2 regions of the Synechococcus sp. 63AY4M2 genome follow, and region 2 is predicted to be linked to the other one. Evidence: predicted binding sites of a transcription regulator. Region 2 holds the regulator's gene; the other holds the start of a gene.
The links. Region 2 encodes NtcA, which controls nitrogen genes in cyanobacteria. Its sites were predicted from a motif close to GTANCNNNNGNTAC; they were not measured.

Region 1 (3,410 bases), 1.8 Mb from region 2:
GATCGCTTTATCAAACTGGAGATGGGCACCTGGCATGCCGGCCCCTACTTCGACCACGAGGAGTTCATCGATTTCTATAATCTGGAGCTGGCCGACACCAACCTCACCGACCGCGAGACGATCAACCTGCTCCAGACCTACAACCTGGAGTTTCAGATCGTCCCCTGAAGGCGGATCCCTGCAGTCTCGGCAAAAAAATCGATGTAGTCTTTACGCTTGAGCGCGGAAAGAGGTGCGGGGATCCGCAGCTACGCTATAGGAAGGGGCAGAGGCTGAACTCAGGTTCTAGCCCTAGAGGATCCGGCTGAGTTGGGTGAGCATTTCTTGACTGGGGTTCGAGTTCTGCCCTTGCCGACAGAAGTCTCGGCACAGCAACTTGTTGGGCCAGGTGATAGAACAGGGTCAAACCTGGCAGCGTTTTGGAGGTTTGTTGCGATGGCCGCACTCCAACTCAACAAGGTGAGCCGCCAGCTCTTGGGGGCTCTGGCCCTGTTCCTGTGCCTGGGACTGTTGTCTGCCTGCGACGAGGGTAGCAGCAGCACCGTCAGTCCCCCCAGCCTCACGCCCACTCCCACCCCCGCTGGTCGGTAAGCCCACAGGATCTTGCATGCCTTGGCAGCGGCTGCCCAGTTTGCAGCAAGTCTGGGCAGGGATGGTTTTGAGTCTGCTCTGCCTTTTTCTGTTGGCAGCCTGCGGCGGTGGGGAGGGATCCCTTACTGCGGTGGGGCCCCCTCCGGCAGGGGAGCTGCCCATCGCCGGTTTCTTGTGCCAGTTGGATCGCCAGACCCGCAGCTTTGCCGGCCCCATCTATGCCGAGCAGCCTCAGGCTGCCACCTGCAATCCCGGTCGCCTCACCCCGGCAGCAGCCCAAAAGATGATGGATCGGCTCAACTTTCTGCGGCTGTTGCACGAGTTGCCGCCGGTGAAGCTCAATCCCGAATTCTTGGAGGCCGCTCAGCAGGCGGCCCTGATGCAGGTGGCCAATGGCGCCCTCAGCCACCAGCCGCCCCCCTCTTGGCGCTGCTTTACCCCTGCTGGGGAGGCGGGATCCCGCTTCAGCAACCTGGCGGTTGGGCCCATCCTAGAGCTGAACGGCCCCGATCCAGGCCGGGTGTTGGCGCGGCAGGTGGACATCTATTTTGCCGAGCCAGGTCGAGAAAACTTTGTGGATGTGGGGCATCGCCGCTGGAACCTGTATCCTCAGTACGCCCAGGGGGCCTACGGCATTGTCTTTGACCCACGGGCTGGACGGGTGACCCAGGCCAACGCCAACTGGATCTTCGGTTTTGACGAGTCGGTGCCAGATCCAGAGTTCATCGCCTTCCCGGAGAAAGACGGCTACCTCTACCGCCTAGAAGGGTTTTCCGGCCAGCCCCTGTCTGCCTACCGCTGGTCTTTCTCGGTGCCCAGCCGTGGCGGCAAGGCTGATCTCAGCCAAGCCCAAGTCCGCATCACCGATGCCGTCACAGGTGAGCCGGTGCCCGTTGGAGATATCCGGGTTGGGGATCCCGCCTTTGGCCTGGAAACTTTGACCTACTCCGTGGGTTCGATCCAGCCCAATCGCAACTACACCTTTGAAATTAGCGGCATTCGCCTCAACGGTGGCCCCCCCCGCAGCTACCGCTACACCACCGCTCTCTACGACTGCGATCCCCAAACTTCCCAACGGCCCGCACCCCTCACTGAAGGGCTGGGGATCCCGCCCCGTCTGCTCTGGCAGATGGAGCCTTTCAACTCTTTCAACCCTCTCAACTAGCTTTTCCTCACCCCCAGCCCCTTTCCCAAAGGGGAGAGAGGAGTCTGCTGCTCCTGGAAGCCTGACTTTATGCATAAAGCGCAATTCGAGAATGACAAAACTGCATAACCTGTTACAAAGTGTAACTGCCAATACCAAAGTTAACGGTTCGTCATCGCTAGGGTAGCTAGTGTTCACCCCACGGCAGCGATCATGGCGAACCAATTTGAACGCCTCAAAAGCGAAAAGGATGGGCTGGCGGTCAAGGCCGAGCTGGAGGCGTTTGCCCGGATGGGTTGGGAGAACATTCCTGAAGACGACCGGGATCACCGCCTCAAGTGGCTGGGGATCTTCTTTCGCAAGCGCACCCCAGGTCAGTTCATGCTGCGGCTGCGCCTGCCCAATGGGATCCTAACCAGCGGCCAAATGCGGATGTTGGGCGCAATCATCCACCCCTATGGAGAACAGGGCGTAGCCGACATCACCACCCGGCAGAACCTGCAACTGCGGGGCATCCCCATCGAGGAAATGCCCCAGATCCTGGGCTACCTGAAAGAGGTAGGCCTGACCAGCATCCAGTCGGGCATGGACAACGTGCGCAACATCACGGGATCCCCTCTGGCTGGTATTGACCCGGATGAGCTGATCGACGTGCGCGGCCTCACCCGCAAAGTGCAGGACATGATCACCAACAACGGCGAGGGCAACCCTTCCTTCAGCAACCTGCCGCGCAAGTTCAACATCGCCATCTGCGGTTGTCGCGACAACTCGGTGCATGCCGAGATCAACGACCTGGCCTTTGTGCCCGCCTTCAAAAATGGCCGCCTGGGCTTCAACGTCCTGGTGGGCGGCTTTTTCTCTGCTCGCCGCTGCGCCGAGGCAATTGGCCTAGATGTCTGGGTGGATCCCCGCGATGTAGTTCCCCTGTGCGAGGCGGTGCTGCTGGTCTACCGGGATCACGGCCTGCGGGCCAACCGGCAAAAGGCGCGGTTGATGTGGCTCATTGACGAGTGGGGCCTAGAGAAGTTCCGGGCGGCTGTGGAGCGCCAGATAGGCCACCCTCTGCCCAGGGCAGCGGAAAAAGACGAGGTGGTCTGGCACAAGCGGGATCTGCTGGGGGTGCATGCCCAGAAGCAGCCGGGCCTCAACTTTGTCGGCCTGCATGTGCCGGTGGGGCGGCTCAACGCCCTGGAGATGATGGAGCTGGCCCGCTTGGCGGAGGTGTACGGCTCCGGGGAGCTGCGGCTGACAGTGGAGCAGAACGTGCTCATCCCCAATGTGCCCGACTCCCGAGTGGCCCCGCTCCTCAAAGAGCCGCTCTTGAAGAAGTTCTCCCCTAACCCAGGGCCATTGCAGCGGGGGTTGGTGTCCTGTACGGGCAACCAGTTCTGCAACTTTGCCCTTATCGAGACCAAAAACCGGGCTGTGGCCTTGATGGAGGAGCTGGAGGCGGAGCTGGAGATCCCCCAAACGGTGCGCATCCACTGGACGGGCTGCCCCAACTCCTGCGGCCAACCCCAAGTAGCCGATATCGGCCTTATGGGCACCACTGCTCGCAAGGACGGCAGGGTGGTGGAGGCCGTGGACATCTACATGGGGGGAGAGGTGGGCAAAGACGCCAAGCTGGGCGAATGCGTGCGCAAAGGGATCCCTTGCGAAGACCTCAAGCCCGTCT
Region 2 (3,410 bases):
GAGGCTATTTTCGTGGGGACGGTAGAGCTTGATCCAGGCGTCGAAACTGGATTCTCGCAGCGATTGTACGGCTCGACCTGGAGTGCGCTGCAGCCGGCCAATTTGCTCGGCCAGGATCTTTAAAAAATCTTCGGCGCTGAGGATCCCTGCCCGCAGCAAGATGACATTTTCGTAGTAGCTGGTTGCCCCCTCGCAAAACCACAGACAGTCCACGTAGTTTTCTTGGTTGTAGTTAATTTTCTCCAAAGCCAGAGGGCGCAGCCGCTTGACGTTCCAAGCATGGAAAAGCTCATGGGCCAGCAGCGCCAAAAAGCGGCGGTAGGAGTGGGGCTGATGCAGCTCCAGTCCAGAATAATTGAGGGTGGCACTGTACTTGTGCTCCAGGCCGCCAAATCCCCCGGCTGACAAATGCACAATAAACCAGTAGCGGTCGTAGGGCAGCTCGCCAAAAAACGCCGCCGTGGCCCGGACAATTTTCTCGGCATCGGCCACCGCTTGCTCCAAATTTAGGGTGCCCGCTCCCCAGACCACGAAGTAGTGAGGGATCCCTTCCACCGCAAACGACCGCAACTGGTGCAGGCCCACCTCCACCGGGCTATCCACCAGCTCGTCGTAGTCTGCCGCCACAAAAGACTGGCCGGAAGCAGCATCCTCAGAAGAAGACCTCAAAGGTCGCAAACTGATGGCGACGTGCCAGTCGGGTTTGGGAGGGATTATCGTCAAGGTGTAGGGCTCCCGCTCGCGACCGGGCACGTAGAGAAAGAGCGCCGCCCCGTTGAAGTAGGCGTGGGTGAGATCCAAATGGTTGGTGCGCACCGTCAGCTCGTAGGCGTAGACCCGATAGCGGATCGCGACAGCCGAACAGCGGGGCGGCTCGATCTCCCAAGTGTGCTTATCTACCTTCCGCCAGGCCAAAGGGATCCCTTGCTCCGTTGCTGCCTGAAACTCTTGCACATGGCGGGCATATTCCCGCACCAGGTAGGATCCCGGCGTCCACACCGGCAGCCGCAGTTGCAGAGGTACTTCTGGATCCACCTCTTGGATCTGTAGTTCCACCTCCAAAAGGTGATTGGCCGGCTCCGGCATCCGCACCGTGAAATGCTGACGGCTTAGCTGAGAAGGGGCGGCAACCCCACCCTGCGCGATCCCCATATAACTTTCCTCGCACCTCCCGCCTGCACCGTCCCAAAACAGTGCGCTAGAGGCATATCTTGGACAGGAGACAAGACTTCAAAGATGTAGCTCCTGCTACAAAGATATCCAAGCAGAGTCTTTTAGCTTAGGATAATCTTGCCGCCGAGGTCATTTTTGAGTCAAGGGTGGCTTGGGTCAATAGCGGGCAGCTCAACCCCGGCACTCCTGGCTGATCTTGTTGGGTTGATTCTAAGGGATAAACTGACCTTAAAAGGTTGAAGAATATGGCAGTGGCCATTGCAGAAAAATCTCTGGTTGCAGCCTTCAAACAGTTGGGAGGGCCTCACCATCCTCCGGTTATCGAAACGTTTGAGCGCGGTAAGACCATCTTCTTTCCTGGGGATCCGGCGGAGCGGGTTTACTTTTTGGTGAAAGGAGCTGTCAAGCTCTCGCGGGTCTACGAAATGGGGGAAGAAATTACCGTCGCTCTCCTGCGGGAAAACAGCATCTTTGGGGTGCTCTCCTTCATCACGGGGCAGCGCTCCGACCGCTTCTATCACGCGGTGGCCTTTACCCGCGTCGAGCTGCTCTCTCTGCCCATCGAACAGGTGGAAAAATCCTTGCGGGAGAACGCTGAGCTCTCCATGTTGCTCCTCAAGAGCCTGTCTTCCCGCATCTTGCAGACGGAGATGATGATCGAGACGCTGGCCCACCGCGACATGGGATCCCGTCTGGTCAGCTTTCTACTGATCCTCTGCCGCGACTTCGGGGTGCCCGGCCCCAATGGAGTCACCATCGATCTCAAGCTATCCCACCAGGCCATTGCGGAAGCGATCGGCTCCACTCGCGTCACCATCACTCGTCTGTTGGGGGAGCTGCGCAAGAAGAACTACATTTCCATCCACAAGAAAAAGATCACCGTCCACGACCCAATGCAGCTTGGCCATCGCTTTGCCTAGGGGGAGAAGCTGCCCCTAGGGCCGTTTCCAGGAATTTACCAGTCGGGACAATCCCTCCCTCTGGGAGAGGAGTAGCCGTGCCACCAGGGCAGGGCAGCGACGAGGGAACCTCCCCTCAACCACCAGGGGCTGAGAGCGATCCTTGGGGGGAGGCTTGCTGCTGGGCCAGAGCAGCCAAGATCTTTTCCCCCATTTCCCGACAGCCGACGAGGGTCATCCCCTCAGAGTAGATGTCGGCAGTGCGGTAGCCCTGGGCCAAAACCGCCTCGACGGCCTGTTCGATGCGGTCGGCAGCCTGGGGCTGATCCAAGGAGTAGCGCAGCAGCATTGCCCCGGAGAGCACCTGGGCAATGGGGTTGGCCTTGTCTTGTCCGGCAATATCCGGGGCTGACCCGTGTACGGGTTCGTACACCCCAGGGCCAGAGGATCCCAAAGAGGCAGAGGGCAACATGCCGATGGACCCGGTCAGCATCGCCGCCTCGTCGGAGAGGATATCCCCGAAGAGGTTCTCCGTGAGAATGACGTCAAACTGCTTGGGCCAGCGCACCAACTGCATGGCAGCATTATCGACGTACAGGTGGGACAGCTCCACGTCGGGGTACTCAGCCGCAATGGCGGTAACCCGCTCCCGCCACAGTTGTGACACTTCCAGGACATTGGCTTTATCCACCGAGCAGAGCTTGCGCCGGCGTTTGCGGGCCAGTTCAAAAGCCACACGGGCAATGCGATCCACCTCCGCCTCGCTGTAGGCCATGGTGTTCACACCCCGCCGGGATCCCTTGGCATCTGTGAAGATCCCTTTGGGTTGGCCGAAGTAGATGCCGCCGGTGAGCTCCCGCACCACCACCAGGTCGATCCCGGCAACCACCTCCGGCTTGAGGGAAGAGGCCTGCACCAGTTGCGGAAAGATCTTCACCGGGCGCAAGTTGGCAAACAGCCCCAGGCCCGCCCGCAAGCCCAACAAAGCCCGCTCAGGGCGCTTCTCCCGCGGCAGGGTGTCGTACTTAAAGTCGCCAACTGCCGCCAAGTAAACAGCATCGCTCTCCTGGGCCATTTTCAAGGTCTCTGGCGGCAAGGGATCCCCCGTGGCTTCGTAGGCGGCCCCGCCAATCAAGCCCTCCTGCCACTGGAGGGAAAACCCCACCTGAGCGGCAACCGCATCCAAAACCGCCCGCCCCACCTGCATGATTTCAGGACCGATCCCATCTCCGGCCAGGGCTGTAATCCGATAGGTTCGGACAGCAGAGGAAGGAACGCTCATGGGCGGTCACAGCAAAAGAATGCGTAGCGATATTACCATCCCTTGGCCCCCAGGTT

Region 1: the regulator NtcA is predicted to act here: its motif matches at 1,878-1,891, upstream of SYN63AY4M2_RS04375 (ferredoxin--nitrite reductase).

Annotation. Positions count from the first base shown of each region.
Region 1 covers NZ_AXUX01000001.1:991,745-995,154, reverse strand. The annotation lists gene SYN63AY4M2_RS04385 (ureidoglycolate lyase) at 1-168, shown strand, start outside; gene SYN63AY4M2_RS13760 (hypothetical protein) at 436-591, shown strand; gene SYN63AY4M2_RS04380 (CAP domain-containing protein) at 608-1,756, shown strand; gene SYN63AY4M2_RS04375 (ferredoxin--nitrite reductase) at 1,949-3,410, shown strand, end outside.
Region 2 covers NZ_AXUX01000001.1:2,801,292-2,804,701, forward strand. The annotation lists gene SYN63AY4M2_RS12410 (PDZ domain-containing protein) at 1-1,152, opposite strand, end outside; gene ntcA (global nitrogen regulator NtcA) at 1,419-2,093, shown strand; gene leuB (3-isopropylmalate dehydrogenase) at 2,209-3,354, opposite strand.